DNA from 2 places in the Lysobacter sp. A421 genome. Region 1 is predicted to be linked to the other one. Evidence: predicted binding sites of a transcription regulator. Region 1 holds the regulator's gene; the other holds the start of a gene.
The links. Region 1 encodes FliA, which starts transcription of late flagellar genes. Its sites were predicted from a motif close to TAAAGTTTNNCNNNCNNNGGCCGATAA; they were not measured.
Positions count from the first base shown of each region.

Region 2: ACW7G6_RS12935 (HDOD domain-containing protein) is a predicted target of FliA. The motif match lies at 10,694-10,720, and genes of this name have one in related genera.

Region 1 is NZ_JBSVRL010000005.1:158,525-170,066, reverse strand. Features, by position in the region: gene motD (flagellar motor protein MotD) at 1-355, opposite strand, end outside; gene ACW7G6_RS13450 (flagellar motor protein) at 357-1,097, opposite strand; gene ACW7G6_RS13445 (chemotaxis protein CheA) at 1,125-2,927, opposite strand; gene ACW7G6_RS13440 (protein phosphatase CheZ) at 2,932-3,540, opposite strand; gene cheY (chemotaxis response regulator CheY) at 3,537-3,929, opposite strand; gene ACW7G6_RS13430 (RNA polymerase sigma factor FliA) at 3,986-4,738, opposite strand; gene ACW7G6_RS13425 (MinD/ParA family protein) at 4,735-5,634, opposite strand; gene flhF (flagellar biosynthesis protein FlhF) at 5,621-7,264, opposite strand; gene flhA (flagellar biosynthesis protein FlhA) at 7,306-9,294, opposite strand; gene flhB (flagellar biosynthesis protein FlhB) at 9,387-10,535, opposite strand; gene fliR (flagellar biosynthetic protein FliR) at 10,603-11,391, opposite strand; gene ACW7G6_RS13400 (flagellar biosynthetic protein FliQ) at 11,407-11,542, opposite strand, start outside.
Region 2 is NZ_JBSVRL010000005.1:62,129-73,670, reverse strand. Features, by position in the region: gene ACW7G6_RS12975 (TonB-dependent receptor) at 1-2,283, opposite strand, end outside; gene ACW7G6_RS12970 (XOO1806 family protein) at 2,622-3,437, opposite strand; gene hslO (Hsp33 family molecular chaperone HslO) at 3,580-4,503, opposite strand; gene mtgA (monofunctional biosynthetic peptidoglycan transglycosylase) at 4,624-5,394, shown strand; gene ACW7G6_RS12955 (glycosyltransferase family 2 protein) at 5,440-6,483, shown strand; gene ACW7G6_RS12950 (CBS domain-containing protein) at 6,443-6,871, shown strand; gene ACW7G6_RS12945 (AsmA family protein) at 6,912-8,915, opposite strand; gene ACW7G6_RS12940 (peptide chain release factor 3) at 9,003-10,607, opposite strand; gene ACW7G6_RS12935 (HDOD domain-containing protein) at 10,768-11,542, shown strand, end outside.

The DNA.
Region 1 (11,542 bases):
TGCTGCGCGCCTGCTGGCCGAAGGTTGGCATGTCCAGCACTTGCAACATCCGCGGTGAGTTGATCGGGGTGGCGGCGGCCGGACCGGCCTTGGAGGCAGCGGTCTGGATCGACGGACGGTCAAAAGAGGAGCCGCGCAACTGGGTCTCGCCAAGCTGGATCGGGCTGATGGTTCGCGGCGCGCCGCCGAAGGCGGAGGACAAGGAGTCCGCCAGGACCCGGTACTTGCCTTCATTAAGCGAGGAGATCGCGTACATCACCACGAAAAATGCCAACAGCAGCGTCAGCAAGTCGGCGTACGGGATTGCCCACGCCTCGTGGTTCTGATGTTCCTCATGCTGGTGTCGGCGTGCCATCTCAGTGTACGAAGCCGTTCAGCCGGATCTCGATGTTGCGCGGATTCTCGCCCTGGGCAATGGCGATCAGGCCTTCGATGATCATCTCGCGTTCTTCGGTCTGCTGGTTGATCAGGCCCTTGAGCTTGCTGGCGGCCGGCAGCAACGCCAGGTTGGCGGTGCCGATGCCATAGATGGTGGCAGTGAACGCGGCCGCGATGCCGGCCCCCAGCTTGCTGGGATCGGCCAGGTTCTTCATCACCGCGATCAGGCCCATTACCGCACCGATGATTCCCAGGGTGGGTGCGTAGACGCCCATGCCCTCGAACACCTTTGCCGCCGCCAGGTCGCGGCTGGATTGTCCGTACAGCTCGATCTCCAGCATCTGCCGAATCGTCTCGGGCTCCAGTCCGTCAACGACCATTTGCAGGCCCTTGCGGACGAACAGGTCCTCTTGCGCGGCGATCTCGGGTTCAAGCCCGAGCAGCCCCTGGCGGCGCGCGACCGTGCTCCATTCGACGATCCGGATGATCATGGCGCGGCGGTCATGCGCGGGTGGCAGGAACACCCAGCGCACGATCTTCATCGCGCGCATGAAGGTGTCCATCGGTGTCTGCACCAGGATAGCGGCCAGGGTGCCGATGATCACCACCACGAATGCTGCCGGCGACCACAGTCCCGACAGGCCCGCGCCCTTGAGCAGGCTGCCGCCGACGAGGGCGAACAACGCAAGTACGGTGCCGATGACGCTGAGTCTGTCCATACTGTCCGTTAACGGTGCTGGTGGGGATTACTTGAGTCGCGACGTGCCACGCACGCCGGTTCGATACAGCGCGTCCACGTCCAGGATCAATGCCATCCGGCCGTCGCCAATCAGACTGGCGCCGGCATAGCCCGATAACCCGCGCAAGGTGCGTGGCAAGGCCTTGATCACCACTTCCTCGCGACCGCGCACGCGGTCTACCGACAGGCAGAATCGCTGCTCGCCGGCTTGCAACACGACCACGGTGCTGCCCGCAGTCGCCTCGGGTTCGACACCCAGCCAGCCGCGCAGGCTCAACAGCGGCACCGGTTGTTCGCGCAGGTCGAGTACCTCCTGGCCATCGATCGACATGGGCGCTCCGGGCAGTTGCGCAAGCACCTCCATTACCCGGACCAGGGGCAAGGCATAGACGTCGTTGTCGACCTCCACCAGCAAGGTCGGAAGAATCGCCAGGGTCAGCGGTACCTGGATTACGAAGCGCGAGCCGTGCCCAGGTTCCGACTGGATCTGGACCCGGCCGGACAACTCGTGGATGCGTGATTGCACCACGTCCATGCCTACCCCGCGCCCGGACAGGTCACTGACCTCGGCGCGGGTGGAGAAGCCCGGCAGGAAAAGCAGTTGCAGGCACTCGTCCGGCGACAGTCTGGTTGCGGCGTCGGCATCGACCAGGCTTTTGCGCACGGCAATGTCGCGGATCCGGTCCGGGTCGATTCCGGCGCCGTCATCGCGGACCTCGATGACCACGTGGTCGCCTTCCTGCTGTGCGGACAAGCGCACGTGGCCTTGCTCGGGCTTGCCTGAGTTGCGCCGCGCCTCGGGTGACTCGATGCCATGGTCGATCGCATTGCGCACCAGGTGCACCAGCGGGTCGGCCAGCGCCTCGACCAGATTGCGGTCCAGCTCGGTCTCCGCGCCAACGACTTCCAACTCGACATTCTTCTGCAGTTGCCGCGCGACATCGCGGGCGAGCTTGGGAAAGCGGGCGAACACGCGGCCGACCGGCTGCATTCGCGCCATCATCACCGCTGACTGCAGGCGCGAGGTCGCGCCGTCCAGCGCGCCGACCGCGCGATCGAGTTCCTCGTCATGCAGTCGCGGACGCAAGGTCTTCAGGCGGTTGCGCGCCAGTACCAGCTCCCCGACCAGGTTGACCATGGTGTCGAGGCGGCGCACGTCGACACGCACCGTCGGCTCGTCCTGGTGTGCCGGGGCGGCAGGCTTGCGCGGCTTTGGCGGGCCGGGCGCCGCCGGTTGAGCCGGTGGTGGCGCGAGCACGGCTGCAGGGATGGCCGCAGGCGGCTCCGGCGTCGCTGCAGGCGGCACCACGCCGGGTGTGCCGCCGCTGCCGTGCAGGCTGTCGAGCAATGCCTCGAAGTCGAGCTCATCCAGGTCGTCGCCGCCGGGGGCGGCTGGCGATTTGATGTCGTGGTTTGCCGGAGTTCCGGTCATGCCCGCATCGACCCGCAGGCTGTCGATCAATGTTTGGGGTGCGGGCGTCATCGGCTCGCCGGCGGAGACGCAATCGAGCATGTCGACCAACAGGTCCAGGGCCTGCTGGGAGCCGTCGAAGGCAGCGGCATCCAGCACCGCATCGCCGGTACGTGCCAGGTTCAGTCGATCCTCCACCGCGTGGCAGATCGTCACCATGGCCGGGAAATCCAGGAATCCGGCGCCACCCTTGATGGTGTGGAAACCGCGGAACACCGAGTTCAGGCATTCACGATCGGCGGGGGCGTGCTCCAGTGCGACCATCTGCTCGCCAAGCTGATCGAGGATCTCGCGCGCCTCGACCAGAAAGTCGGCGCAGATGTCGGACGCGGTGTCCATGCCGCTACAGCCCCAGCGACGACAGCAGTGTGTTGGCGTCGTCCTGGCTGACCGGCTCCGGATCCAGGCCGGCGATCGCGGGGCCGTGGCCACGGTTGGAAGCTTGCGGCGCAATGCCGGACTCCTCCTGGCCGACCACCTCACCCAGCCCGACGTGCACGGCGCGTACCAGCGAGACCACGCGCAGGATGATCTGCCCGGTAAGGTCCTGGTAGCCCTGGGCGGCGGTCAGCTCCGACAGTCGCGAGCGGATGCCGAGCATGGCATCGCGTTGCGTATCGTCCAGCGGCGTGGGCAGCTGGCGCAGCAGCGCGCTGCATTCATCGACCAGGTCCAGCGAGCGCATGCTGGCGCGTTCGGTGAGGGTGACCACGTGCTCCAGCCGCGCGCAGGCGTCGGGCAGCGAGGTTGCATTGGGTTGCGCGTTGCCATCCTCGCCGAACGCCTGCTCCAGTTCGCGTGCGAGTCGGGACAGCCCCTGCACGAATGGTTGGGTACGCCATTGGATCAACGCATCGACGTTCTCTCGCCAGCCGTCATGGTCCTCGTTTTCCAATGCCCACAGCGCGGCGTGCAGGCGTTGGGTGATGACCTGCCGGTCGTCGCTGTTCACGCGCCCGCCCCGAGGCGCTCGAATACCTTGCCCAGCTTGTCGCCCAACGTCGCGGCGGTAAACGGCTTGATGACGTAGCCGTTCACGCCGGCTTGCGCGGCTTCGATGATCTGCTCGCGCTTGGCCTCGGCGGTGACCATCAGCACCGGCACCTTGGCCAATGCGGGATCCTTGCGGATCGCCTTCAGCAGGTCGATGCCGGGCATGCCGGGCATGTTCCAGTCGGTGATCACCAGGTCGAAGCTCGCCTTGTTCAGCTCTACCAGGGCGGTGGTGCCGTCGTCGGCTTCGGCCGTGTTGGTGAAGCCAAGGTCGTTGAGCAGGTTCTTGACGATGCGGCGCATCGTGGAGAAGTCGTCGACGATGAGGATGCGGATATTCTTGTCCATGGGTCTGGAGGCACTCGGGAAGCGGTTGAAAATGATGATTCGATTGCGGCGATGGTTCAGTCACTCGGGTCCATGGCGGTGTCGCGCCATTCGCCCAGTCGCGCGCGCAGCCGCAGCATCGACTGGCCGTGGATCTGGCACACGCGGGACTCGCTGATCGACAGCACGGCGCCGATCTCGCGCATGTTCAGCTCTTGCTCGTAGTACAACGACAGCACCAGCTGTTCGCGCTCGGGCAGCTCGCCGATGGCTTCGCCGAGTGAGTCCCGGAACTCGCCATAATCGAACGCGCGTGCGGGGTTGGCATCGCCAGCGGCGGCCACGCGCGGTTCGCCGTCGTGCTCGTCGGTGTGCGCATCAAGACTGATCAACTGGCCGCGCGAGGATTCCTCCAGCATGCGGTAGTACTCATCCAGGCCGATCTCCAACTCACCGGCAACCTCCTGCGCGGTGGCGGCGCGGCCGGTGGCCTGCTCAATCCGGCGGGTCGCGGCGATCACGTCGCGATAGCGGCGATGTACCGAGCGCGGCACCCAGTCGCCACGCCGGATTTCGTCGATCATCGAGCCGCGGATGCGGATCGACGCATAGGTCTCGAATGCCGCGCCCTGGTCGTCCTGGAAGTTTCGTGCAGCGTCCAGCAAGCCGAGCATCCCGGCCTGGATCAGGTCATCGACCTCGACGCTCGACGGCAATCGTGCTGCGAGGTGGTGGGCAATGCGACGGACCAGTTCGCCGTGGCGCTCGACCACTTCGGATGCATCCTGGCGCGGCAAGCTGGCGCGATAGGCAGCGGCGGCATGGCTCATGCGATGGCTCCCCGGGCGGGCGTGATCAACCGTTCCATGTAGAACTCGACATGCCCGCGGGGGCCTGGCGGGGACTGCCATTGGCCGGCGCGGCGGGTGATGTCACGGAACGCCATCGCCGAGGGACTGGACGGGAACGCCTGGGTTACCGCCTCCTGGCGCTGAATGGCGCGGCGCAACCATTCGTCGCGGGGAATCGCGCCCAGGTAGTTCAGGGTCACGTCGAGAAATTTCGATGCGACCCGCTCCAGCTTGCCAAACAGCTGGCGGCCCTCGCCGGGGTTGTTGACCTGGTTGGCCAGCACCTGGATGCGACTGACCCCGCGGTCGCGATTGAGCACCTTGATAAGCGCATAGGCATCGGTGACCGAAGCCGGCTCGTCGCACACCACGACGATCACGTCCTGCGCGGCCTGGCAGAAGGTCAGCACGCTGTCGGCAATGCCGGCGGCGTTGTCGATCACCATGGCGTCGATTGGCAGGTCCAGCTGGCTGAAGGCATGCACCAGGCCAACATGCTGTTGTGGCAGCAGCTCAACCATGTGGCGCTTGCCCGAGGCAGCGGGCACGACCCAAAGTCCACCCGGACCTTCCAGCAGGGTGTCGCGCAGTTCGCAGCGCTCGGCGAATACATCGGCCAGGGTGAACCGCGGTGACAAGCCGAGCATGACGTCGACATTGGCCAGGCCCAGGTCGGTATCCAGCAACAAGGTGCGCTGGCCGGAGTTCTGCAGCGACATTGCCAGGTTGACCGATACGCTGGTCTTGCCCACGCCGCCCTTGCCGCTGGCCACGGCAATGACCCGGACCGGGGCCGCGCGCGCAGACGTTGTCGGCGTGGCGCCAGCAGGCTGCGCCATCATCGCGGGAACGGGTTGGAGGTCAGGCGATGGCATGGTGATCCTCGGTGACAAAGGGGTTATCGGCCGCACGGCGCAGTTTCTCCAGTTGCAGGACCAGGTTGGACGCATCGGCGGCCTCCAGATCCTCTGGAACGCTTTGGCCATGGGCGGTGTAGGTCAGGCTCAGGCCGTTGCGGATGGCGACCGACAAGGCCGCGCCAAGGCGTCCGGTCTCATCGGTCTTGGTCAGCACCACGCCTTCGGGACTGGCCATCCGGTAGCGGCGGACCAGCTCACTCATGTCATGGGGGTGTGCGCTGGCGGGCAGTACCAGCAAGCTGCGCAACTGGCGGGTGGCACGCAGCCAGGTGATCTGGCTGAGCAGCGCGCGGTCACGGGCGCCATAACCGGCGGTATCGACCAGCACCAATGGATAGTCCTGCAGCTGGGCCAGCGTCTGGGCCAGGGATTCCGGCCCGTTCGACTCGCATACGGTGATGCCGAGGCGGCGTCCATGTGCATGCAGTTGTTCGATTGCGCCCACGCGCTCGCTGTCAGTGGTCACCATGGCGACATCGCGGGCACGGTGGCGGGCGGCAAAGCGGGCCGCCAGCTTTGCCACGGTCGTGGTCTTGCCGGCGCCGGTCGGTCCGATCAGTGCGATCACGCCGCCGTCGTCGATGGGCTCGCTGCGGCTGATGGTCAGCATCCGTGCCAGCTCGGCGAGCATCGGTGCGCGCACCTTGTCCGGGTCCAGCGCCGGGTTGATCTTGGCGGCAATGGTCTGTGCCAGGGACTCGTCGCAGCCATACCCCAGCAGCATGTCGTAGGCGGCGGCACGCGCCGGGGAGCCGCGCAGGCGTTCGCTGGTGAACTGGCCCATCTCGCGCTCGATCATCCGTCGCATCGAACCCAGTTCCTCGCGCATGGCGATGATGCCGGGGTCCGGCTCGGCAACCACGTGTACCGCCGGTGGCGCGACCTTGATGCTGGCCTCGGCCTCGGCCGCAGCGGCCGGTGCCGGCAGGAGCGACGATATCGTCGTGGCCGGTGAGGTGGGTTCCTGGACTGGGGCCGGGTCTGGAAGATCGGCTGGCAGCAGGTCCCGGTCGGCGAGTGCATTCATCATCGCCTCGAAGTGGGTCGGTGATCCGGTTGCTGCGTTCAACGCGGCAGCGGTCGGGGCAGCGTTGGCCTGTGGCCGCGCACCGGCAGGGCGTGACGCATTCGGGTGGAGGACGGCCGTTGGCGGCATGTGTCCGGTGAGCTCGGCCAGGGTCGCGTCGGCGTGTTCCTTGTCATGGTTTTCCGCCGGGGAACCACCAATGCGGAACACGGCGCGTGCGCGGCTGGCGAAACTGTCGCGCGGTGGCGACGTCTTCGAGTCGGGGCCCGATGCCGGCGTCACGGCTGCCTTGTCGCTCGCGTCGTCGTGGTTCCGGCCCGCGTGTCCGGGGGTTGCCGGCGGCAGTTCGTCGGGCCTGGTGGCAGCCAGCGACAGCGCCGGCGTCGCGGCACGCAGCGCCTGATGCACCAGTGCCTCGTCGTAATCGGTCGCCGCGACTACCTCGATCCCGTCGGCGGTCGGACGCGTCGACAGGATGACCGACTCCGCCCCCTGTTCCTCGCGCACCATGCGCAATGCGCTGCGCATGTCGGTGGCAATGAAGCGCTTGATTCTCATGACGTTGTTCCCTTGTTCCCGTTATTCCAGGCCCTGGTTTATCAACCAATCGAGCCGACCAACCGCAAACGCTTCTCTTCCGGTACTTCGGTGTAAGCCAGTACCGACAGGGCCGGTACGCTGTGCCGCACCAGCCGCGCGATGGTTGCGCGGATCCCGCCGGGCACCAGCAGGACGGCCGGCTCGCCGCGTCCCTCCTGCTGCGTCACCAGATCGTTGAGGTTCTGGTGCAGTCGCTCGGCAAGTCCTGGTTCCAACGCGGCGCCGGTGCCGTTGACCGACTCTTGCAATACCTGTTCCAGAGCCGGCGCCAAGGTATAGACCGGCAGCTCGGTCTTGAGGCCGTTGAGCTCCTGGACGATGAAGCGCCCCAGTGCGTTGCGGACCGCAGCGGTCAGTGCGGCCGGGTCCTGGGTGTGCACACCGTGCTCCAGCAGCGCCTCCACGATCTGGCGCATCTGTCGTAGCGGTACCTTTTCCAGCAACAGCGATTGCAGTACCCGTACCACTACTGACAGCGGCAGCAACTTGGGCGTCAAGTCCTCGACGAGTTTCGGGGTCGCTTTGCCCACGCTGGCCAGCAGCTGCTGTACTTCGTCGTGACCCAGCAACTCGGAGGCGCGCTCGCGCACCACGTGCGACAGGTGGGTGGCGACTACGGTGGCGGCGTCCACCACCGTGTAGCCCAGCGATTCGGCATGGGCGCGCTGGTCCGGCGGGATCCATACCGCATCCAGCCCGAATGCCGGGTCCTTGCCGGGGATGCCTTCCAACGGGCCAAATACCTGGCCCGGGTCGAGGGCCAGGTTGCGGTCCGGGTACAGCTCGCCGGTCGCCATTGGCACTCCATGCACCAGGATCCGGTACTGGCCGGGCGACAGCTCCAGGTTGTCGCGCACGTGTACCGCCGGGATCAGGAAGCCCAGGTCCTGGGTCAGCTTGCGCCGGATGCCTTTCAGCCTCGCCAGCAGTTCACCGCCACGGGTCTTGTCGACCAGCGCGATCAGCTTGTATCCCACCTCCAGTCCAAGCGGCTCCACCGGGCGCACTTCGTCCCAGCTCAGCTCGGCCATGGCCTGGTTCTGGCTGCTGCCGGTGGCCACCTCGTCGGCATCCGCGGTCGCAGCGCCAGCGGTCTCGCGCTTGTGCAGTTTCCAGGCGGCATAACCGACGATGGCCGACAGGGTCAGGAACGGCAGGTTGGGCATTCCCGGGACCACGCCGATCAGGCCCAGCAGCAAGGCGGCGACGAACAGTGCGCGTTTGTGCCCGAATACCTGCGCCGATACCGCCGGTCCCATGTCCTGCTCGCGGGTTGCCCGGGTGACCAGCATCGCGACCGCCGTGGACACCAGCAGCGCCGGCAACTGGGCGACCAAACCGTCACCGATGGTCAGCAGTGCGTACACCTGGGCCGCGCTGGAGAATGCCATGTCATGCTGGATCACGCCGATCAGGATGCCGCCGACCAGGTTGATCACCAGGATCAGAAGGCCGGCGATCGCATCACCGCGGACGAACTTGCTGGCGCCGTCCATCGAGCCGTAGAAGTCGGCTTCCTCCGAGACTTCCTGGCGCCGGGCCTTGGCATCTTCGCGCGTCAACAAACCGGCGTTGAGATCGGCGTCGATCGCCATCTGCTTGCCGGGCATCGCGTCCAGGATAAAGCGTGCCGACACTTCGGCGATGCGCCCGGAGCCTTTGGTTACCACGATGAAGTTGACGATGGTCAGGATCGAAAAAACGATCAGGCCGACGGCGTAGCTGCCACCAATGACGAAATTGCCGAACGACTCGATCACGTGCCCGGCCGCGCCGGGACCTTCGTGACCATGCAGCAGCACCACCCGGGTGGAGGCGACGTTCAGCGCCAGCCGCAGCAGGGTGACCATCAACAACACCGACGGGAACACCGAGAATTCCAGCGGCCGCTTGACGTAAACCACCGCCAACAACACCACCAGGGACAGCGCGATGTTGATGGTGAACAACGCATCCAGCACCAACGGCGCCAGCGGTACCACCACCATTGCCAACATCGCCAACACCACCACCGGGGCGGCGGCTCCATCGCGCACCGAACGGGCGAGGTCGGCTATGGAAAACCGGCTCATGGTTGCACTCACGCTGCCGGCCCCCCGTCAACCGGGTCGACGGCGCCGTCCGCGCCTACGTCCAACGGCTGCAGCGACGGAGCCGGACCGTGCGCCGGCTGCCAGCGCTTGAGCTGGTACACGTAGGACAGTATCTGTGCGACTGCAGCGTAGAGCTTCACGGGGATTTCCTGGTCGACCTTGGCCTGCCTATACAAGGCGCGTGCCAGCGGCGGTGCCTCGACCACGCTGATGCGGTGCTTCCCGGCCACGTCGCGGATCATCAATGCGGTCTCGTCCACACCCTTGGCGACCACCCGGGGCGCACGCATGTTGTCGGGGTCGTACTTCAGCGCGACCGCGTAGTGGGTCGGGTTCATCACCACCACGTCGGCGCTGGGCACCGCCTCCATGGTCTGGCGCTGCGACAGTTGGCGGGCGACCTGGCGCACCCGGGCCTTGATCTCCGGGTTGCCCTCGGTCTGCTTCATCTCGTCGCGGACTTCCTGCTTGGTCATCTTCAGCTTGCTGCGGTGCTGGTAGCGTTGCCACGGCACATCGATGGCGGCAATCAACGCCAGCGAGCCCGCCATCGCCAGCAGCGCGGTCATCGCGGTGTGCAGGCCGGTGTCAATGGCGACATGCAGTCCCATCCGGGGCATCAGCAACAAGTTGTCGACCGCGCCGATGATGACCATGGCGCCGGTGCCAACCACCAGCAGCACCCGCAACATCGAACGCAAAAGCTCGGCGAAGCCTTCCTTGCCATAGATGCGCTTGAGACCAGAGGCCGGGTTGAGTCGCTTGAAATCCGGTTGCAATGCCTTGTTGGAGAAGCGGATGCCGCTCATCAGGGCCGGCGCGATCAGGCAGGCCACCAATGCGGCGGCCAGCACCGGCAACACCGGCAGCATCAGTGAAATGGCCAGGGTCACCGCGTGGGTGATCAAGCGGTCAGGGTGGCCGAGGATGGCCGGATTGAAGGCCAGCGCGCCGCCCAGCCAGCCCTGTGCCGCCGTGCCGATCCCCGGCGCCAGCAGCATCAATGCCACTGCGGTGACCCCCAGCACGGCAACGTTGGCCAGTTCACGGGAGCGCGGGACATCGCCTTTTTCACGAGACTCGCGCAGGCGCTTCTCGGTCGGTTGCTCGGTGCGGTCCTCTTGATCGCCGGACATGGCAGGGTTCCTGCTGTGGCCACTAAGTGGCCTATCGGATACAGCGCGACCGGCAGGCTCAGCGCGATCAGCCGGTCAATGCGCGCGCCGCCAGGAAGGCTTCCCCGAACAGTCGCTGTATCGGCTCCTGCAGTTCCCGTGCCAGCAACCCCAGCAGAACCAGTCCAACCACCAGGGCCACCGGCAGGCCGATCGCGATCGGGTTGAACGCCGCGGCGGCGCGCGAGAGCACGCCGAAGGCCAGATTGGAGGTCAACAGCGCCATCATTACCGGCAGCGCCAGCAACAATCCCGCCCGCAGGCAAGTGGAAAAGAATGCGGGCAATGCCGCCAGGAAGCCGTGCAGGTCAGCCAGCGACGCGCCGATCGGCAGCGTCCGGTAACTGTCGGCCAGCAGCTCGACCAGTACGAGGTGGGCATCGAGGGTGAAAAACAGTAATCCGAAGGTCAGGTAGAACCACTGCGATAGCACCGTCGACGATGCGCCGCTCAACGGGTCCGCCAGGGTCGCGAACGACAGCCCCATGCCCTGGCTGACCAGTTCGCCGGCCAGTTGCCCGGCCTCGAAGGCGAGCCGCAGCATCAGTCCAATGGCGATGCCGACTGCCAGTTCCCGCACAACGGTAAGGACCGTTGTCGCGTCGATCGCGGCGATGGGCGGGACCGGCAGCACGGTGGACATCGTCGCCGACAGCGCCAGGGCGACGATCAGCCGCGCCTGCACCGGCATTCCGCGGCCGCCGATCATCGGCAATGCCAGCAACGTCCCGCCTATGCGCAGCAGGTACCACAGCACCTGGCCAAGCATGCCGAACAGGTTCAGTCCATCGATGGCGGTGGCGGTCGCCGGGTCCATCGCGCGGGTTCCCGGTCAGCCAATCAAGTGCGGGATGCGCTGGTACAGGCCGATGGTGAACGCCACCATCTTGCCGAGCAGGAAGTGCCCGGTCAGTGCCAGTATCGTCGCCAATGCAATCGCCTTCATCACGAACGCGATGGTCTGCTCG
Region 2 (11,542 bases), 96 kb from region 1:
GTATGCGATCGAAGGCGTTGAAATGGCGTTCTCGATCTTGATGTTCCACCAGTCCAGCGAGATGTCCAGGCCGGTCGCGAACGACGGGCTGTACACCAGGCCCAGGGTCTTGGATACCGAGGTTTCCGGCCCGAGGTTCGGGTTACTGCCGATGTCGAACGGGAAGATGGTCTGCCCGAAGTACTTACTGCCCGAGTTTGTGCGCTGGAGGAAGTCCACCGGTACGCCATCAGCCAGACAGCTGGCTGCGATGGTCGCGTTCCGGCCGCCGTAGTCGGCCGAGCAGATATCACCGAAGCTCTCGTAGCTGGCGGCCAGGCCGCGGAACAGGTTCGAGATCGGCGGTGCGCGGAAGCCCTCGGCCCAGTTACCACGGACCAGCAGGTCTTCGATCGGCTTCCACTTGAAACCGAACTTGCTGTTGGTGGTGTCGCCGAAGTTGCTGTAGTCCGAGTAGCGCGACGCCAGGCTGACTTCCAGCAACTGGGCGCCAGGCATGTCGGCCAGGATCGGGATCAGCAACTCGCCGTAGATTTCATCCAGGTCGTAAGCACCCTCGGTCGGCTGGCGGGCATTGCCCGAGCTGTAGCCGGCCGAGACAAACGCGTCGGGATGGTCGAACCCGCTTTCCTTGCGGGACTCGATGCCCACCGCGAAGCCCATCATGCCCGCTGGCAGCTCGACAATTTCACCACTGAGGTTGGCGGTGAAGCTCTCGCTGCGGTTCTGGTAATTGTCGTGAGCGTCGAACAGGATGGCGTTGAGCATCTGTTCGTTGACGGCGCCCGCCGGCGACAGCGGGTTGAACGGTACGCAGCCATCGATGATGTTCGCGTCAAAGGGAGTGCCATCTGCACCGACACCTGAGGGGGTGCCGCAAACAACCCTACCCGTAGTCGGGTCAAGGAACGACGGGCCAACACCGGCCTGCACCGCCAGCATATTGGCGTCGCCGACCTGAGTGTCGTTCTGGTCATTCTTGTTGTAGGCGTAACCGACATCCCAATCGAAGTAACGATCGGCGAACTGGAAGCTGCCCTCGAACCCGACATAGGTATGGAAGGTCTTGACGTTCTGCTCGTAGGTGCGGTTCTGCTCGGTCAGGCGATGGCTCCAGTCCACATCACGCCCGTCACCACCGTAGAGGGTGTTGTACGGGTTGAAGTAACTGTCGCCGCTCAACGCCGCTTCCGGGCTGCCAAAGGCCGCGCCCGCGCTCAGCGGGAAGCCGGCCAGCTGCTGGCTGGAACGACGCTCGTTGTACAGCGCGTCGGCCCGCAGGCTGATGCTGTCGGTGATGTCGTACCGGCCTTTCAGGTACATCGCGGTACGGGTCTGCGGGGTCAGCAGGTAGTTGTCCGCAGCATAGTTGTACGCATGATTTGCGCCATCCCATGGCACGACCTGGTCCATGCCGTAGCGCTGCTGCCCGTCCGGGCCGATGCCAGTGGAGCCGGGCCCGACAACGCCGAAGTTCGCGTCGCCTATCTTGGGGTCATATGCGCCACTGGGGCCGGAGTTCCAGATCTTGCCGTTGGCCGAATAGCCGCTGTACAGATCCGAGCCCAGTCCATAGACCGGATCGGCCGAGATCGCACGATCCTTGGCAACCACTTCGCCTTCCTCGACGCGCGACAGGCTCAGGATCACGTTGCCGCGCTCGCCGTTCGCGCCGATGGTGGCCTCGATCGAGTTGCGCTCGCCGTCGCCCTGGTTGAACTGGCCGAGGTGGGTGCGGATTTCGGCGCCTTCGTAGTTGTCACGGGTGATGATGTTGATCACGCCGGCGATGGCATCGGAGCCGTAGATGGCCGAGGCGCCGTCTTTCAGGACTTCGACGCGCTCGATGATCGAGGCCGGGATGGTGTTCAGGTCAACCGAACCGCCCAGGCCGGTGGCCCAGCGGCGGCCATCGACCAGCACCAGGGTGCGTGAGGAGCCGAGGTTGCGCAGCGAAATGTTCGCGGAACCGTCGCCGCCGTTGTTGAACGTGCGGTTGAGGGACGGGCCGGCGGCAGAAATGCGGTTCAGCACTTCGGCGACCGAGGTCACGCCCTGCTTGGCGATGTCTTCGCGGCTGAGCACGAGGACCGGCTGTGAGGTTTCGGCATCGACCGAGCGGATACGTGAGCCGGTGACTTCAATGCGGTCCAGGGTGGTGGCTTGTTGGCCCTCCTGGTCTGCGTCCTGTGCGAGTGCCACGCCGGAGCCGGCGAGGGTGGTTGCGCCTACGACGAGCGCGAAGGAAATCGCGTCGCGGAGTTTGGTGGTCTTGAGCGTCATGATGTGTCTCTCTCTCCAAGTCAGTCTTGGTAATCCCATGGGAACCCGGCCGGTGATGTCAAACGAGACGCCAAATCCGGCAAGGTCGACTGATAGTAGCTGCCCGCGACCAAAAATTAAAGTGTCGTTAAATTTCAGCGCCGTTCAGTAGCTAATCGAATTAAAAGTTATAAAAAACAATTACTTGCGACAAGACGGTAGTTTGTTACGTCACCGTTACGCCTGTTCATATAATTGTCGAGGCAAAAAAAAACCCGATTTGATCGGGTTTTTTACGCTTGGGCGGGGGTTTATGCGATTCGCAGCGCTCTCGCTCACGCCGATCGGGCTTGCACTACCTACAGGTCTTGCTCGTAGCGCACGTAGGGCACGGTGCCTTCGTCTTCGTTTGCGTTGAGTGCAAACGGGTTGGAGCCGCGGGTGATCTTCTCCGCGCCTACCGTCAACCGGCCGCTCCACGGGGTACGCCAGGTCAAGCCGACCCCGAGGCCTTCCCAGCCACCGGCTTGATCGGGGGTGTCGACTACCCGACCAATGATGTTGGCACCAAAGTTGCCGTAGCCGGCACCCACGGTCACGCTGCGGCTGTCCCAATGATCGGCCAACGCCGGTACGTCGCCGGCAGGAATCAGCCGCGCCCGCGCCCAGGTGCCGCCGATGGACACGGTGGCTTCGCTGCCGATGTTCTGTTGGCCATAAACCGTCAATGTGTTCTGGTCGAGCTGCCTGCGCGGACCGGTGGGGTTGAGCCATGCGGGCAGGGTGTCGCGACCTTTGCCCAACGACAGCCCGAACCGGGTATCGCCTTTGCGCAGGCTGGCACCGGCGACCGCATGGCTGGCTTGCTTGCCGTCTTCCATCGCGGCCAGCAGGCAATGGTTGGCGAGGTTCCCGATGGTGCCGGCCAGGCCGGAGCTGCGATCGCAGACCAGGCCCAGGGTGTTACCGGCCTTCAAGCCGAACGCCGCATCCAGCGTGGTAGAGCCCACGCGCCAGCGCGCGTCTGCGGACGAGCTGCCGGTGGGTTCCAGCAACAGCAGCGCTTCGAGCTTCCCGCTGGTGTGGTTCCAGACCGGCAGGACCGTCGCGTCACGCGGCGAGTCGACCTTTGCCGATTGTGCGTGCACGCCCGTCGCCACGCCTAGGGCGAGCAGGAGGGCGAGCGGCAATCGGAGAAGTCGTTTGTCCATGGGCTCACTTTACGACCGGTTGAAGCCGGGAGAGTTCCCCGTCCCCGGAGTCTCGATACTAGGATGTTTATGTTTCTTTAACAATCAACAGGATGTGAAGGCGGTCTCACTGCAGCCGCTCCGGCGCACTCATTTCGGCCTTTGCGATGGCCAGCAGCTCGCGAATCCGCGTTTCGCTGAAGCCATAGCGCTGGCCACAGAACTCACAACGGATCTGCGCGTTGCCATCCGATGCCGCCGCGGCTGCGAGCGCTTCCTGCTCTCCCAGTGATACCAGCATCGCCTCGACCCGCTCGGTAGAGCACGAACAGGCGAAAGACAATGGCTTGTCCCCCAGCAGTTGTACGCCGTCTTCATGAAACAACCGGGTCAGCAGGTCCTGGGCGGGGAGATCGAGCAGTTCACCCTCGGAGAGCGTGTCGAACAACGCGGTGGTGCGGGTCCAGCCATCTAGGTCGCCTTCGTCGCCGGGCAGTTTTTGCAGCATCAAGCCGGCAGCGCGTTCGCCATCGCTGGCGAGCAACAGCCGGGTCGGCAACTGCTCGGACTGGCGGAAGTAATCTTCGAAAGCATCGGCCAGCGAATCGGCCTGCAGCGCAACCAGGCCTTGATAGCGCATCGGCTCGCGCCCGGTGGTGGACGGATTCTCGATGGTGATTGCCAGCACGGCGCCATCGCCCAGCTCACGCAGGTCGCGCGATACCGTGTTACGCGCCGGGTCATGGCCGGGATCGGCCAGTTGAACGACGCCGCGCAGGGTTCCGGCGGAGGTGCATTCGACAAACAAGGTCCGCAACGCACCGCTGCTGCTCAGCTGTACCGACAGGCGTCCCTCCACTTTGGCATGGCCGGTGAACAGTGCCGCCGCGGCAGTCGCCTCGCCAAGCATCTCGACCGCCGCCGGGGCTTGTGCGTTGGCGTCGCTCATCCGGTCGCGGATGTGTTGCCAGGTGGCCTGCAGGTGCACGCGCACACCGCGGACGCCGGCCTGGTTGATCAGGAACCGGGTCAGCCGGTCGCTGTCGGCAATGTGCTTGGTGCTGGTGCGGGTCTGGGTCATGGCGGTTTGTGTGACGGTGCGAGGATGCAAGGATAATGCGCGGCAACCCGGTTCATTTGAGCGCGGGAGGTTGAACCTTGGAGGTGGGGCTTGTCAGGCAAGACGCAAGGTGGGAGCGGGAACCGCCGCAATCGCGTCCCACGCGGCCGGCGCCGGGTTCGGTGGCTGTTGGCGTTGCCACTGCTGTGGCTGCTGGTCACCGTAGTGCAAGTGGCGGCGTTGCGCTTCGTCGATCCACCGTTCACCGCATTCATGGCCGCGCGCCAATTGGACGCCTGGAGCCAGGGTGACCGGGACTTCCGGGTGGCCTACCACTGGCGTGATCGTGATCAGGTGTCTTCGCATCTGGCGGTGGCGGTGATCGCGTCCGAAGACCAGCGATTCGCCGACCATCACGGCTTCGACCTGAAGGCGATCCGGAAAGCCCGCACGCGCCATGAGCGTGGCGGCAAATTGCGCGGTGCCAGCACCATCAGCCAGCAGACGGCCAAGAACCTGTTCCTGTGGAGCGGTCGCAGCTGGGTGCGCAAGGGCATGGAAGCCTGGTACACCGCGTTGATGGAATTGATGTGGCCCAAGTCGCGCATCATCGAGGTCTACGTCAACGTCGCCGAGTTCGGGGACGGCGTATACGGCGCGCAAGCGGCGGCGCGGCGCTACTTTGGAAAGGACGCCGCGCAGCTGACTCAGGCCGAAGCGGCGCGTCTGGCGGCGGTGTTGCCAAGCCCGAAGCGCTACAGCGCCACCCGCCCGGGGCCGTATGTGCAACGGCGCACCCGGCAGATCCAGCAGCAGATGCGGCAGATTGGCGGCGCCGCCTACCTGGAACGCCTGGATCGACGCGAGCCCGACCAGAAGTAGCGGGCCCGGCGGCGTTGACCGTGCCCGGTCGGATACCATGCCGCAATGAGTAGCCAACCCTCACCCGATGATTGCCTGACCGTTGTCGTTGCGGCTTTCAATGAGGCGGAAAGCCTGTCGCTGCTGCAGCCGCGCATCGCCGCGGCACTGCAGGTGGTGGCCGACGAGTACGGCATCGAAGGCACGGTGCTGTACGTCGACGATGGCAGCGTGGACGCGAGCTGGAGCGTGCTGCAGCAGCTGGCGGCGGCGGATCCCCGCATCTCTTTATTGCGCCTGTCGCGCAACTTCGGCAAGGAACTGGCTTTGACGGCGGGCCTGGACCGGGTCGAGCGCGGGGCGGCGATGATCCTGGATGCCGATGGCCAGGACCCCCCGGAGCTGATTCCGCGCTTCGTCGGCCTGTGGCGCGAAGGCCATGATGATGTCTTTGGCACCCGGCTGGTTCGCGAGGGCGAGGGCTGGCTTAAGCGCGCGACGGCGCACGTGTTTTACCGGTTGATCGGGCGGCTGTCGAAGACTCCGATCCCGGCCGACACCGGTGACTTCCGCCTGTTGTCGCCACGGGCATTGGACGCGCTGCGACAGCTTCGCGAGCGCCATCGCTTCATGAAGGGCTTGTTCGGCTGGGTCGGCTTCAATCGCGTTTCGCTGCCGTACCACCGTGAGGCGCGGCTGGCCGGTGCGAGCAAGTTCAACCTGTGGCGGTTGTGGAACCTCGCCCTGGAAGGCATCACCAGTTTTTCCACCGCGCCGCTGCGGCTGGCGACTTACCTGGGGCTGCTGACGGCGCTGGTGGCGTTTGCCTATGGCGCGTGGGTGATCGGCAAGGCGCTGTTCTGGGGAGATCCGGTGCAGGGTTGGCCGACGATGATGGCGGTGATCCTGTTCCTGGGTGGGGTGCAGTTGATCGCGCTGGGACTGATCGGTGAGTACCTGGGCCGGCTGTACGAGGAATCGAAGCAGCGCCCGCTGTACCTGGTGGACGCCTGGCAGCCGGCGTCCGGGGTATGCTCGGAGCAGGTTCATCCCGTAGGAGGACAAGGCCATGCGCAACGTACGGCACCTGCTCGAAGCGAAAGCCTCTGAGGTTTATGTGATCGGCCCGGATGCGCCGATGATCGACGCGATCCGGCTGATGGCCGAGAAGCACATCGGTGCGTTGCTGGTGATCCACGATGGCCGGCTGGCCGGGATCGTGTCGGAGCGGGACTACGCGCGCAAGATCGTGTTGCAGGGGCGCTCGTCGGCCACCACACCGGTGCGCGAGGTGATGACCGTCGATGTGCTCACGGTGGGCCTTGATGACACCGCTGAACATTGCATGGCGCTGGTCACCAACCAGCGCATACGCCACTTGCCGGTGGTGGTCGAGGGCGAGGTGCTGGGGCTGGTATCGATCGGCGACCTGGTGAAGGCGGTGATCGAGGACCAGCAGGTCGAGCTGGACCAGTTGCAGCGATACATCGCCAGCTGAAGCACGGCCGCGGTGCGACCCGGCACGGGGCACGGCACCGCTACTTGGCGTACTTGCCGCCGCAGCCCGAATCCTCGCCGGGACCCAGTTCCAGCGTCGCCAGCAACGCGGCCGGTGGAGCGATGCTGCCCAGGGTCAGCGCGATCGCGGCGCGTAGGACGATCGCGCCCATGTCCGGGCGGAAGTCCGGGTCCCTGAATGTCCCATCGAGCAGTAACGGCGCGCGGAAGGCGAACAGGCTGCGGTCCTTCGGGCGCGGCTTGATGACAAGGTCCAATTGCTCGGTGTCGAGGTTGATCGTGCCTTCGCCGATCAGGATCGTGTCGGTGGTATCGACCGCGAGCGAGCGCGCCGTCATCACGCCGCCGTCGACCTTGAAGTCGCCAAACGCGCAGCGGATCGGGATCAGCTGGTCTCCGGTCAACTTGAACTTGATGATCTCCGCGATATCGATGCCGGCCATCTCCATCAGCAGGTTGCTGATCTTGCCTCGGCCGATGCCGAGTGCGACATCGCCGTCGCTGCTGCCCAGCATCGCGGCGATCGAATTGCCGCTGCCGTCCAGGACGGCATGGCCGCTGAGCTTGCCGATGGCGTTCTGGACCAGTTCCACCGTGGGCAGCAGCTTGCTGAGGGTCAGGCCGCTGGCGGCCACGTCGGCCTTGGTGTGGATGGTCGCCTCGCGCGCGTTCATGCGCACCGTCGAACGGATCTGGCCATCGGCGACGCCGAAGTTCAATGGGTCCAGCAGCAGCAGGCCGGCGTCGAGTTTCAGGTGCGCGTCCATGTCGTCCAGCGGCAGCGACGGCGAGTTGATGCGCGTGGCTTTCAGGCGCACGTCGGCGTCCATCGCGCGCAGTTTTTCGAGTTGGTAGGGCGTGTCGGGCAGCACGCGCGCGCTGGCTTTTTGTTGCGCCGCCTGGGCGGCGAGTTCGGGGTTGGTGGTCTCGCCATTGCCGGTCTGCGGCGCGCCGCCGATGAAGCCGGCGAGGTCGTCGAAATCCAGTCGCTTCGAGTGCAGGTTCGCGCGCAGGAAAGGCCGCTCGCCACCGGTGGTGAAGGCGGCATCGCCGCCCAGGTCGCTGTCGCCGACGGTGCCGGCGAACTTGTCGTAATGCCAGATGGTATTTGCACCCTTGATGTCGCGGGTCAGGCGCCCGTCGAGTGTGTAGGGCGGGGTTGGTGGCAGCGCGACGCCGATCAGCGGATACAGGTCTTCCAGGTTTTTCCCGGCAAGCGTCAGTTGCAGGTCGAAATCGCGCAGGCGCAACGGGTCGCGCAGGGTGCCGCGGGCATGGGCCTTGGTGGCACCGGCCTGTGCGTGGACGTCGATGTGGTACGGGGCTTCGGTGTCGCGCAACTCCAGCGGCGATTCGGCGCTGCCTTGCAGGGTGAACTTGCTGTCGTTCCATTGCCCGCCGCCGTCGACCTTGATCGGCGGGACGTTGCGCGGGTCGCGCGCCTGCGTGCTGGTCACATCGACCTTGATGTCGGTCTTGGCGGCGGCATCCAGGAACGTAAGCTTGCCGTCGTCGATCCACACGCGCCGGAACTGCAGGTCGGTATCGCCGCCGGTGCTGCCGAACTGCCAGTTGCCACCGCCTTTCGGGTTCGCTTCCAGGTTCAACCTGGGGGCGGCCAGGCGCAGTTCGGGAATGCGGACCTCGCCGCGCAACAGCCGGCGAAGGTCGATGCTGATGTCGAGCCGGTCGGCGGTCGCCATGGTCGGCTGCCGTGACCAGTCGGCGTTGCCAAAGCTCAGCTGGTCAGCGTGGATCGTCGGCACCCAGCCCAGGTCGACATCCAGGTCGCCACCGATCTTGAACTCGCGCCCGGTGCGCGCTTCGACCTGACGTTCGACCGGCCCCTTGAACCAGTTCCAGTCCCACAGCAGGATCAGCACGACCAGTGCCACTACCAGCACGCCCAATGCCGTCAGCCAAGGGTGGCGGCGCGGCTGTTGCCACCAGCGTCCAGCGTTGCCGGCGCCGGAGGTCTGGCCGCCGGGTTGCTGTGGCGCGTCCGCGGCTGCGGGGGCTGGCATCGGTCGGAACCCTCAGGAGGACATTGCTGTCCACCTTCGATACTGGCCGGTAAAGCGGGAGTGAATACGTTGTGGCGCGTTCAGTGGCTAGCTCACGCTCACCGCATGCGCCTGCTCGCGGGTGGCGAGGAATTCGACATCCGGCGCGCGCTCCTGCGCCAACTGCAGGTTGACCCGGGTCGGGGCGAGGTAGACCAGCTGGTCGGCCGCATCCAGGGCCAGGTGACTGGCGTTCTTGTCGCGGAACTGCTCCAGCTTCTTCTCGTTGTCGCAACGGATCCAGCGGGTGGTGGAGACGGCAACCGACTCGAAGATCGCGTCCACGCCGTACTCGGCCTTCAGCCGGTAGGCGACCACCTCGAACTGCAATACGCCGACCGCGCCGAGGATCAGGTCGTTGCTCATCAGCGGCCGGAAAAACTGGGTTGCGCCTTCTTCGCTGAGTTGGGCCAGGCCCTTCTGCAATTGCTTTAGCTTGAGCGGATCGCGCAGGCGCGCACGCCGGAACAGTTCCGGTGCAAAGTTGGGGATGCCGGTGAAGGTGATCGGCTCGCCTTCGCTGAAACTGTCGCCGATCGACACGGTGCCGTGGTTGTGGATGCCCAGGACATCGCCGGAGTAAGCGGTCTCGGCGATCTCGCGGTCGCTGGCCATGAAGGTCAGCGCGTTGGCGAGCTTGAGTTCCTTGCCGGTGCGCACGTGGAAGGCCTTCATGCCGGCGGTGAACTTGCCCGAGCAGATCCGCATGAAGGCGACCCGGTCGCGATGCTGCGGGTCCATGTTGGCCTGGATCTTGAACACGAAGCCGGTCAGCTTGTCTTCGGTCGGATCCACGTCACGGGTAGTGGTCGCGCGCGGCTGCGGGCTGGGAGCATGCTTGACGAAGAAGTCCAGCAGCAGTTGCACGCCGAAATTGTTGACCGCCGAGCCAAAGAACACCGGGGTCTGTTCGCCGGCGAGGTATTTGTCCAACTCGAACGGATGGCTGGCGCCCTGGACCAGCTCCAGCTCCCCGCGTGCCTCGGCCAGCGCCGCAGCGCCGATCCGCGCTTCCAGCCCGGGGTCATCGATGGAGGAAAAGATGGTCGAATCCTGGCGGGTGAAGTTGCGCCCCTGCTCGTACAGGTGGACCTCGCCGGTCACCAGGTGGACCACGCCCTTGAGCCGCTTGCCCATCCCGATCGGCCAGGTGACCGGTGCGCACTGGATGCCCAGCACGCTCTCGACCTCGTCGAGCAGGTCGATCGGGTCCTTGCCGTCGCGGTCCAGCTTGTTGATGAAGGTCATGATCGGCGTGTCGCGCAGCCGGCAGACCTCCATCAGCTTGATCGTACGTTCTTCCACGCCCTTGGCCACGTCGATCACCATCAGCGCCGAGTCGACCGCGGTCAGCACCCGGTAGGTGTCCTCGCCGAAGTCCGCATGGCCCGGGGTGTCGAGCAGGTTGACGATGTGCCCGTTGTAGGGGAACTGCATCACCGAGGAGGTCACCGAGATGCCGCGCTCCTGCTCCAGCTTCATCCAGTCGGAGGTGGCATGGCGGGCGGCTTTGCGGCCCTTGACCGAGCCGGCCATCTGGATCGCGCCGCCGAACAGCAACAGCTTCTCGGTCAGCGTGGTCTTGCCGGCATCGGGGTGGGAAATGATGGCGAAGGTGCGGCGGCGCAGCGCCTGCTGGGAAACATCGGACATGGGGACGGCGCGCACGGGCACGCCAGCAGAGCGGGGAAGGACGCAATTATAGGGGGTGGCGAATGTGACCGGGGTCCGGACGGCCCTAAAGTCCGGCTGACGCCGGCCGCTACCGCGGTTGGGCGGACGATTCGTTCGCCACGTCCATGGAGAATTATCAGTGTTCATAGTTATTGCCGGTGAGGATGCAGGACAGGCCGATGAGCTGAAGTTGGTGCTTGCCGATTTCGGACTGGATTGGCAGGTTGAGTGCGTCGCTGACGCTGCCGCCGTCATTACCCTGGGCCGGCAGGTCGACGTACTGGTCACGGACCTGGGCTTGCATGGCTCCCACGTGCTGACCGAGCTGCGGGCCAAGCACCCCGATGCGGTGCGGATCCTGCTGCTGGAGCGCGGGCAGGGTGGCGAGGCCATGCACGCCCTGGCTGGCGCGCACCGCGTACTGCACAAACCACTGGACGGCGGGGAGTTGATCGATGCGGTCGAGGGGTTCATCGATCTGCGGGAGTTGCTGGACAACGAAGAGCTCAAACGAAGTGTCGGGCAGGTCGAGTCGTTGCCGCCGGCGCCGCGGATGTATATCGAACTGGTGCAGCTGATGGGCGATCCGGATGTGAGCATGGCCGAGATCGCCTATGTGCTTTCACAGGATCCGGCGCTGGCGGCCAAGGTGCTGCGACTGTGCAACTCCGCATTTTTCTCCGCCGGACGGGAGATTACCGATATCCGTTCGGCGGTGACCCGCCTGGGAATGGGCATGCTGGGACAACTGGTCCTGGTCAGTGAGGCCTTTGGCGGATCCGGCGAGGAGACCACAAATGTTGACCGGGAGGCGATGCAATGGCGCGCACTGGCGACGTCGCGCCTGGCCCGGAAACTGCTGGCCGGCCCCAGTGCCGAGTTGGCGGCCACCGCCGGGCTGCTTGCCGAGGTGG